DNA from 4 places in the Streptomyces sp. NBC_00846 genome. Region 4 is predicted to be linked to each of the others. Evidence: riboswitches for the same ligand, from Rfam matches in the RefSeq annotation. Region 4 holds a riboswitch; each other region holds the start of a gene.
What was found. A riboswitch is a leader RNA that binds a small molecule or an ion and turns the genes downstream of it on or off. The one in region 4 is predicted to bind cobalamin.
Positions count from the first base shown of each region.

Region 1: another riboswitch for cobalamin. It lies ahead of OG936_RS09330 (hypothetical protein); the one in region 4 lies ahead of OG936_RS06755 (cobalamin biosynthesis protein).
Region 2: another riboswitch for cobalamin. It lies ahead of OG936_RS33190 (CbtB-domain containing protein); the one in region 4 lies ahead of OG936_RS06755 (cobalamin biosynthesis protein).
Region 3: another riboswitch for cobalamin. It lies ahead of OG936_RS23710 (ribonucleoside-diphosphate reductase subunit alpha); the one in region 4 lies ahead of OG936_RS06755 (cobalamin biosynthesis protein).

Region 1 covers NZ_CP108846.1:2,013,193-2,015,384, reverse strand. The annotation lists gene OG936_RS09330 (hypothetical protein) at 1-1,181, opposite strand, end outside; cobalamin riboswitch at 1,291-1,426, opposite strand; gene OG936_RS09325 (MBL fold metallo-hydrolase) at 1,486-2,192, opposite strand, start outside.
Region 2 covers NZ_CP108846.1:7,262,220-7,264,411, forward strand. The annotation lists gene OG936_RS33185 (histidine phosphatase family protein) at 1-581, opposite strand, end outside; adenosylcobalamin (AdoCbl) riboswitch at 692-840, shown strand; gene OG936_RS33190 (CbtB-domain containing protein) at 844-1,059, shown strand; gene OG936_RS33195 (CbtA family protein) at 1,087-1,860, shown strand; gene OG936_RS33200 (GNAT family N-acetyltransferase) at 2,007-2,192, opposite strand, start outside.
Region 3 covers NZ_CP108846.1:5,111,916-5,114,107, reverse strand. The annotation lists gene mctP (monocarboxylate uptake permease MctP) at 1-865, shown strand, start outside; cobalamin riboswitch at 1,014-1,149, shown strand; gene OG936_RS23710 (ribonucleoside-diphosphate reductase subunit alpha) at 1,288-2,192, shown strand, end outside.
Region 4 covers NZ_CP108846.1:1,445,847-1,448,038, reverse strand. The annotation lists gene OG936_RS06755 (cobalamin biosynthesis protein) at 1-944, opposite strand, end outside; cobalamin riboswitch at 1,089-1,220, opposite strand; gene OG936_RS06750 (hypothetical protein) at 1,392-1,622, opposite strand; gene OG936_RS06745 (anion permease) at 1,698-2,192, opposite strand, start outside.

The DNA of each region.
Region 1 (2,192 bases), 570 kb from region 4:
ATCACGTCGTCGCCGCTGTGGACCTCGTCCTTCTCCGTCGCCACGTACCCGGTGTCGGCGGTCGGGTCGGGCGTCGTGATCGCCGCGGGCGCGGGGCCGGTCGCGTTCAGCCGGTCGACGAGGTTGACGCCGCCGAAGTGGCGGGCGTCGGCGCCGGCCGCGTGCGCGGCCAGGATCAGCTGCGCGTAGGCGGCCGGGCCGCCCTGCTCGGCCCAGGACCCGGAGTTCTTCTTCAGCCAGGTCATGGCCTTGGCGGTCTCGTCCTGGTGGCCCGCGGCGGACAGCGCGACGACCGCGTCCGCGGTGTTGCCGAAGTCGGGCTGCGGGGTGGAGTCGGCGGCGCCGGGCATCGGCGCCAGGTCGAGGTGACCGCTGGTGGCGAGGGCACCTGCAAGGAAGTGGGCGCCGTTCTGGGCGGCCTGCTCGGGCGTGAGACCGGAGCCGGGGTGGCAGCTGGGCGCCTTGGAGGAGGTGTTGTTCCCGACGGCCAGGGCCTTGCCCATCGTGCCGAGCACGGCGGCCGCGGTGGCGTCCGCGTTGGCGGCGAGCTTCCCGGCCTTGTCGGGCTGGTAGGCGAAGGCACCGCCGTCCTTGCCGCCGCACGGGATCGCGAGCGCCAGCAGCGGGTCGTAGGGGGTCTTGCCGCCGGGGGTGGTGATGTCGCCGAGCCGCTGGCCCTGCCGGGCGAGGGCGCCGATCACGAGCGAGGTGGAGTTGGCGTCGCTGGCCGCGCCCGCGGCGTAGCCCCAGCCGCCGTCCTCGTTCTGCACGGACTTCAGCCAGCGGACCGAGTCGTTCACGGTCTCCCGGTGCCCGCCCACCTCGACGAGCGCCTGGACGGCGGCCGCGGTGGCGTTGGTGTCCAGCATGGTCTTGTCGGTGCACGGCTGGGAGACGTCGGGCCGGTACGCGGCGTAGGCGCCGTTGGAGCACTGCTGGGCGATCAGCCAGTCCACCGCCTTCGCGGCGGGCGTGACGCCCTCTACCCGCTGGGCGAGGAAGGCCAGCGACTGCCGCCAGACACCGTCGTAGGTGGGGTCCTTCGTGCCGTACAGCCCGGACGGCAGTGCGGCGGACGGCGAGGACGACGGGGACGGCGCTGCGATCGCGACCGGGGCAGCGGCCGCACAGAGCACGGTGGCGGTGGCGGCGAGCGTTGCTGCTCTGCGGCGTACGGTCATGGCGGGCGGGGCCTCTCCTGCGGGGGGATCCGGGCACAGGCACGCTCACGCACCAGGCTCCGGCCCCGTATACCTCGACGGTGCCGACCACCGGGGTTCCGGTGGCCGCGAGCCGGTCACGACCGCGGACAGGGCATTCCGACTCACCGTCCTGGACGACGGTTCACGGCTGCGTGGTCAGTGCCGGATTTGCACCGGCTTCCCCCTGAACGGGCATGATGACGACTCGCACACTCTACCGGGCGGCTCCGGACGGACTCCGGGCCGGTGGCGGCGCGGGCCCGCTGCCGCCGTAGCCGGGTGGTCACACCGCGATGTACGTCACCGGCTCGCTCCCCGCCACCGCCTCCGCGCGACCCAGCTTCACCAGCCGCCGCAGATGCGCCTCGGCCTCCGAGACGGCGATGTTCCGCGAACCGTGCGGGATCTGCTCCCAGGGCCGGTTCCACTCCATCCGCTCGGCCAGCTCCCACGGAGTCAGCGGTGTGGCCAGCAGCGCGAGCAGCCCGGTCAGCCGGTCCTCGTGGTGGTCCAGGAGTTCCCGTACGCGCCCCGCGGAATCCGCGAACGCGTACTGATGGGCGGGCAGCACCTCCGCGGCCCCGAGCCCGCCGATGCGCTCCAGCGAGTCGAGGTAGTCGCCGAGGGGGTCGGTGACCGTCGTGTCGTCCGGGTCCTCGTACAGCCCGATGTGCGGGCTGATCCCCGGCAGCAGATGATCGCCCGAGAAGAGCCTCCCCCGCCCCGGCAGATTGCCCGGATGCTCCTCCTCCAGATGCAGACAGACATGGCCGGGCGTGTGCCCCGGCGTCCAGATGGCCCGCAGCGTGCGCCCCGCCAGATCGAGAAGCTCCCCGGGGACGATCTCCCGGTCCGGAAGCGCGGCCCGCAGCCCCGGCAGGGTCCGCATCCGGCCCCCGTCCGCCGCGGCGGCCCGCAACGGCGCGAGATGCTCCTCGGGCGCACCGACCGTGGTGAGCTTCGCCACCAGGTACTTCAGCCAGGTACCCG
Region 2 (2,192 bases), 5.8 Mb from region 4:
GCCGGGGACAGCGGCTGACCGCAGCGCAGGTTCCACCGTCCGGACCGGCCGCTGAGCCCGGTCAGCGTCAGCGGGGCGACATCCAGCCGCCAGAACGCCTCCGCCGGCAGAGCGAGTGCCCGTACGATCACCGCCCGCACCACCGCGGGCTCGACGACCCCCAGCACTCGGCCGCCCCTGTTGCCGTCCCGGGACTCAAGGGAGTCCAGCAGGCGGCCGACCCTGGCGCAGAACTCCAGCAACGATTCGCCGCCGTGCGGAGCCGCCGAAGGATGGGTCATCCAGGCCGCCACCGCGTCGGGCTCACTCCCGCTCACCGTCGCCAGCCGCTGTCCGCTCCACCGGCCCATGTCCCAGCCGCGCAGAGCGAGTTCGGGCTTGGCGCGCAGCCCCAACGCGTCGGCCGTCCCGGCGCACCGCTCGGACGGCCCGCGCACGCACCGGTCGGCCTCGGGCACCGCAGCCGCCGCGGCCCGGGCCTGCCGGACCCCGGCCGCGTCGAGCGGAGCGTCGCCGTCGAAACGGGCCTCGCGCAGCGCGGCGTTGAACGCCGGTGAGATCAACATCACCTGTACCGTCATGAGCGGATCCAACTCCTCGAACCATGGCCCCTCGTGTGCGCACACCATGGCATCCGGGCGTTCCGGCCCCGCCGACGGCGCCATGGCCGCGCCCGCTTCCAGGAGGTATCGTCCGACGAACACGACGAAGGTGTGACGGAAGTCCGGTGAGAATCCGGCACGGTCGCGCCACTGTGAACCCGTACCTGTACGGGAAGTCAGACCCAGCACCTTCGTCTCAGGCACCACGATCGGGACGCGTGTTCCCTCAGGAGGTTCTGCCATGGCACAGAGTGCTGCCCCCGCCACCGCCGTACCGGCGATCACTCCCATCTCCCTGAAGGCCATTGCCCCTTGGGCGGTCTTCTTCGGCATCCTCATGCTCGTACTGCTCTACTTCGTCGGCGCCGAGCAGGGCGCCACCGCGGTCATCTCCGGCGAAGGTGTCCACGAGTGGGTCCACGACGGTCGTCACCTCCTCGGTTTCCCCTGCCACTGACGTACCGTCCGATCCAGGGGAATCCTCATGAACTCCATATCTGTCAGAGCCCTGCTCGTGCGCGGCATGCTGGCCGGCCTTGCCGCGGGCGCGCTCGCTCTGGTCGTCGCCTACTTCCTCGGCGAGTCCCGGGTGGACGCGGCCATCGCTCTCGAAGGGACGCACAGCCATGATCACGGCGGCGGCGAGGAACTCGTCAGCCGCACGATGCAGTCCACCGCCGGCCTTGCCACCGGTGTGCTCGTCTTCGGTGTGGCGATCGGCGGCATCGCCGCCCTCGTCTTCTGTTTCGCTCTCGGCCGGATCGGCAGATTCGGCCCACGGGCCACGGCCGCCCTGATCGCGGGTGCGGCCCTGCTGACGGTGTACGTTGTGCCGTTCCTGAAGTACCCGGCCAACCCGCCGGCCGTCGGCAACCCTGACACCATCGGCCGACGCACCGCCCTGTTCTTCCTGATGGTCGTCCTCAGCGTGCTGCTGGCCGTCGCCGCCGTCATCCTCGGCAGGCGGCTGGCTTCCCGCCTGGGCAACTGGAACGCGACGATCGCCGCGTCTGCCGCCTACGTCGTCGTGATCGGACTCGCCTACGCGTTCCTGCCCTCGTTCAATGAGGTCGGAAGGGACTTCCCGGCCGCCCTGCTGTGGGAGTTCCGCCTCGCCACCCTCGCCGTACAGGCCACCCTCTGGATCACTTTCGGTCTCGTCTTCGGCCACCTGACGGAACGGCTCCTCATACCGAGAACCGACACCATCAGGACCGGCAACGGTACGGCGAACCGCGCGGCCACGGCAGCCGGTTGACCGACGCACCACGCACCGCGCATCACGCATCACGCACCACGCACCACGCAGCACCAGAAGACATCGGAACCCGCCGGGAGCCTCCCCGGCGGGTTCCGCCGTCCTGCCCCGCGCAGCCACGCCGGGAGGGACCGACGGGCACGGACTCACCGCTCCTCGGCCCGCTGTCTCCAGTCGATCCGGTAATGCTTCAGCTGCGCGTCCTCCTTCACCAGGCGCATGCCGACGGCTGTCATGACGTGCTGGGACGCGAGATTGTCCAGGTCGGTGTCACCGTGTACGCAGCTCACCCCTTGATCGCGGGCGAACAGCAGCAGCGCGCGCAGCGCCTC
Region 3 (2,192 bases), 3.7 Mb from region 4:
CGCCACCCTGGCGTTGGGCTCGGCGCTGGCGCTGTTCATGTATCCGCACTCGATCACGGCGACGCTCTCCAGCCGCAGCCGCAATGTGATCCGGCGCAACACCACGATCCTGCCGCTGTACTCGCTGATGCTGGGCCTGCTGGCGTTGCTCGGCTTCATGGCGATCGCCGCCGGAATCAAGGTCGACAACGGCCAGTTGGCCATCCCGCAGCTGTTCGAGACCATGTTCCCGGACTGGTTCGCGGGTGTCGCGTTCGCCGCCATCGGCATCGGCGCGCTGGTGCCCGCCGCGATCATGTCGATCGCCGCGGCGAACCTCTTCACCCGCAACATCTACAAGGACTTCCTGAAGCCGGACGCGACCCCGGAGCAGGAGACCAAGGTCTCCAAGCTGGTGTCGCTACTGGTGAAGGTCGGCGCGCTCGCCTTCGTCCTCACCATGGACAAGACGGTCGCGATCAACTTCCAGCTGCTCGGCGGGATCTGGATCCTCCAGACGATGCCGGCCCTGGTCGGCGGCCTGTTCACCCGCTGGTTCCACCGCTGGGCGCTGCTCGCGGGCTGGGCGGTCGGCATGGTGTACGGGACGGTGGCCGCGTACGGCGTCGCCAGCCCGACCCAGGCGCACTTCGGCGGGTCGTCCAAGGAGATCCCGGGCATCGGCGAGATCGGCTACATCGGTCTCACGGCGTTCGTGCTGAACGTGGTGGTGACGGTGGTGCTCACCTTCGTCCTGAACGCCGTGAAGGCACCCGCCGGGATCGACGAGACCTCGCCGGCCGACTACACGGCCGACGCGGGCGACAAGGGCGTCCAGGTGGAGCTCCCGCCGGCCGCGGCAGGGGCGCCGGGCGGCGGCCGCTGACGGCCGCTCCCACAGCCGTACGACGGCCCGTCGAGCCCCCTCCAGCGGGGCGCGACGGGCCGTCCGTGCGCTCGGCGGCGGGCCGTACGCGCGCCCCGAGTTATGTTGCGCGACACAACATGTGGGGGCTGCCTCAGCGGACGGCCCCCACATGTATGCTCATGCTCGCTGTCGCCGCAGGGGAATCCGGTGCGAATCCGGAACTGTCCCGCAACGGTATGTTCGGTGCGCTTTTGCGCACCCCCGAGTAAGTCCGAGGACCTGCCGACAGTTCATCCGGCTCGACCGAACCGGATGCCAGACGTCCGGGCCTCGCGGTTGGGCCGGTGGACGCCGTGCGGAGTGCTGCCCCGACCCGGGCCCGCCTCTGTCCGGCTGCCCCGTTCCCCGCCGGCCCCGAGCCGAGCGAGGGAGAGCACCACGTGACCATCGCGCCAGCCGATCCGGCTTCAGTCGCCGCGTCCGAAGCGGCCGAGTCCGAGGCAACCGCACACGACGGACCGGGAACCGCGCTGCTGCGGACCCTGACCGGCCTCACCGTCGATCTGCCCGACACCGACCCCGGTCGCGTCGCCGCCGCCGCGCTGCGCGGCCGCAGCGCCCGGGCGGACGAGGCCGAACTGCGCGCGCTGGCCACCGAGGCCGCCGCGGGGCTGATCTCCGAGGACCCCGCCTACTCCCGGCTCGCCGCCCGGCTCCTGACCCTCGCCATCGCCGACGAGGCGGCCGGCCAGGGCGCCGTCTCCTTCTCCGCCTCGATCGCCGTCGGACACCGCGAGGGCCTGATCGCGGACCGCACCGCCGAGTTCGTCGCGCTGCACGCGGCCGCCCTCGACGCGCTGGTGGAGCGTTCGCTGGCCGCCGGCGCCGACGACCGCTTCGGCTACTTCGGGCTGCGGACCCTGCACAGCCGCTATCTGCTGCGCCACCCGCACACCCGCCAGGTCATCGAGACGCCCCAGCACTTCATGCTGCGGGTCGCGTCCGGGCTCGCTGAGAACACTGCACTCGGTTCAGAAGCGGGGCAGCGCGCCCTGGACGAAGTGGCGTCGCTGTACGGGCTGATGAGCCGGCTCGACTATCTGCCGTCCTCGCCGACCCTGTTCAACTCCGGCACCCGGCACCCGCAGATGTCCTCCTGCTACCTGCTGGACTCCCCGCTCGACGAACTCGACTCGATCTACGACCGCTACCACCAGGTGGCGCGGCTCTCGAAGCACGCGGGCGGCATCGGTCTCTCGTACTCCCGCATCCGCGCCCGCGGCTCGCTGATCCGTGGCACCAACGGGCACTCCAACGGCATCGTGCCGTTCCTGAAGACGCTCGA
Region 4 (2,192 bases):
CGCCGTGCGGCGAGGGCTACTCCCAACCGGCCCGTCACGCACACGCCGAGGGCCAGCGCGCTCACCCGGCGCGACAGCCGCACCGCGCGTTCGATGTCCTGGGTCTCCACCGCCCGGCCCGTCTCCCCGTTGAGGACGGGGCGGTGCTCGACGCGGCCGCCGTACGCGAGCGTCCCGCCGAGCCGCACGCCGAGCGCACCCGCGAACGAGGCTTCCACCGGGCCCGCGTTGGGGCTCGGGTGCTTGGCCGCGTCGGCCCGCCACGCCCGTACCGCTTCACGTGGCCGCCGCCCGGAGGCCACGGCGAGCAGGGCGGTGAGCCGGGCGCCGGGCCAGCCCGCGAGGTCGTCGAGGCGCGCCGAGGCCCAGCCGTAGCGACGGTGGCGGGGCGACTTGTGGCCGACCATGGCGTCGAGCGTGTTCGCGGCCCGGAAGCCTACGAGCCCGGGGACACCGGCCAGCGCACCCCACACCAGGGCGCCGACCACGGCGTCCGAGGTGTTTTCGGCCACGGACTCCACCACGGCGCGGGCGATCTGCGGCCCGTCGAGGGAGTGCGGATCGCGCCCGCACAGATGCGGCAGCCGCTCGCGGGCGCGATCGAGGTCACCGGCGGCCAGGGCGTCACCGATGGTCCGGGCCTCACGCCCCAGGGAGGTACCGCCGACGACGGACCAGGTGGCGGCCGCGGTCAACGCGACGGAGGCGGCGGGGTGGTCGCGTACGGCACGGGCGAGCAGCGCGGCACCACCCGCGGCGCCTCCGGCGCAGACGAGGGTGTGCAGCGCGCCCCACCCGCGGTGGTCGCGCCACAGCCGGCGCTCGACGCCCGCCGCGGCCCGCCCGAAGGCGGCGACCGGATGCCCCCTGCGGGGGTCACCGAGCAGCAGATCGCCGATCAGGCCGGCTGTGGCGCCGTACGCGAAGACGCGGTCGGCACGCACGGCTCAGCCGGCCGTTACGCCTCGAAGGAGCTTCGTACAGGCGGCTCTCGGTGAGAGCGCCACAGCAACGGACGCACGGCAGCCAGGCATGGCGATATGTCCTCACTCAGGGTCCGCGCCCTGGTTCGACGTGACCGGCGACGAGAGTCTCCTGGCTCCCGGATCCGCAGTTCCCCCGGCCTTCCAGCCCGCTCGCGCGTGCCGTGACTTCCGGTGTGGGGGACTGCTCCCCGGTGACAGTGGCGGGACCGCGCCGGATTCGCACCGGCTTCCTCTGCTGTCGCCGTAATTGGCTCCGGCAGTCCACCACGCTCCGCGAACGTCCGTCAACTTGCCGTTGACCTGCGACGGCGCAGTGTGCTGAGGCCCACACCGGGCCGGGCGCAGCACTTCGGGCCGGACACACGAGGTGTGTCCGGCCCGAAGAGGGAGTGCGCGGGGCGGGGCTCAGGCGACGATCAGATAGATCCCGTACGCGACCGCCGCCGCGCACAGCGCGAAGCAGACGTACGCGCCGGCGCGGGCCAGCAGCAGCGAGCCGCCGGAGCCGCCCTGCGTGGCCGGTTCGGGCTGCTTGGAGAGGCCGACGATGCCCAGGGTGAAGAGGCCGACCAGTGCGACGGTGGCGACGAGGGAGACGCCGAAGACGGTGCCGAGGGCTGCCCAGTCGATTTTCATGCGGAATCCTTTGGACGGCGGGCCTGGACGCGGGCCCGGACGGCGGGCCCGGACGGACCGGCCTGGAAGGTCGGCCTAGACGGTGGCGGGTTGCGCCGGGTCCGGGGTGGTTCCGGCCGGGGCCGGAATGGTGGTCTTGAGGTCCTGTGCCGCTGCCTGGGCCGCGGTGAGCGGGGGGCAGACGGCGGCGATGGCCGTGGTGACGACGCCCGCGGGCTCGGCGACGCCGTTCGCCGGTGCGACATCGCCGTGGCCGACCGGCTTGCGGCGCGACAGCAGCCAGATCGCCCCGGAGCCCGCGACCAGCAGCGTCGCGACGACCACGACACCCCAGGTGCCCTGCTTGGTGAGGAATTCCGCGCCCGCGCCGACCAGGCCCGCGGCCGGCAGGGTCAGACCCCAGGCGACGAACATCCGGGTGGCGGTGGACCAGCGGACCACGCCGCCCTGGCGGCCGAGGCCCGCGCCCATCACGGCGCCGGAGCAGGACTGGGTGGTGGAGAGGGAGAAGCCGAGGTGGGAGGAGGCCAGGATGACCGTGGCCGCACTGGTCTGGGCGGCGAAGCCCTG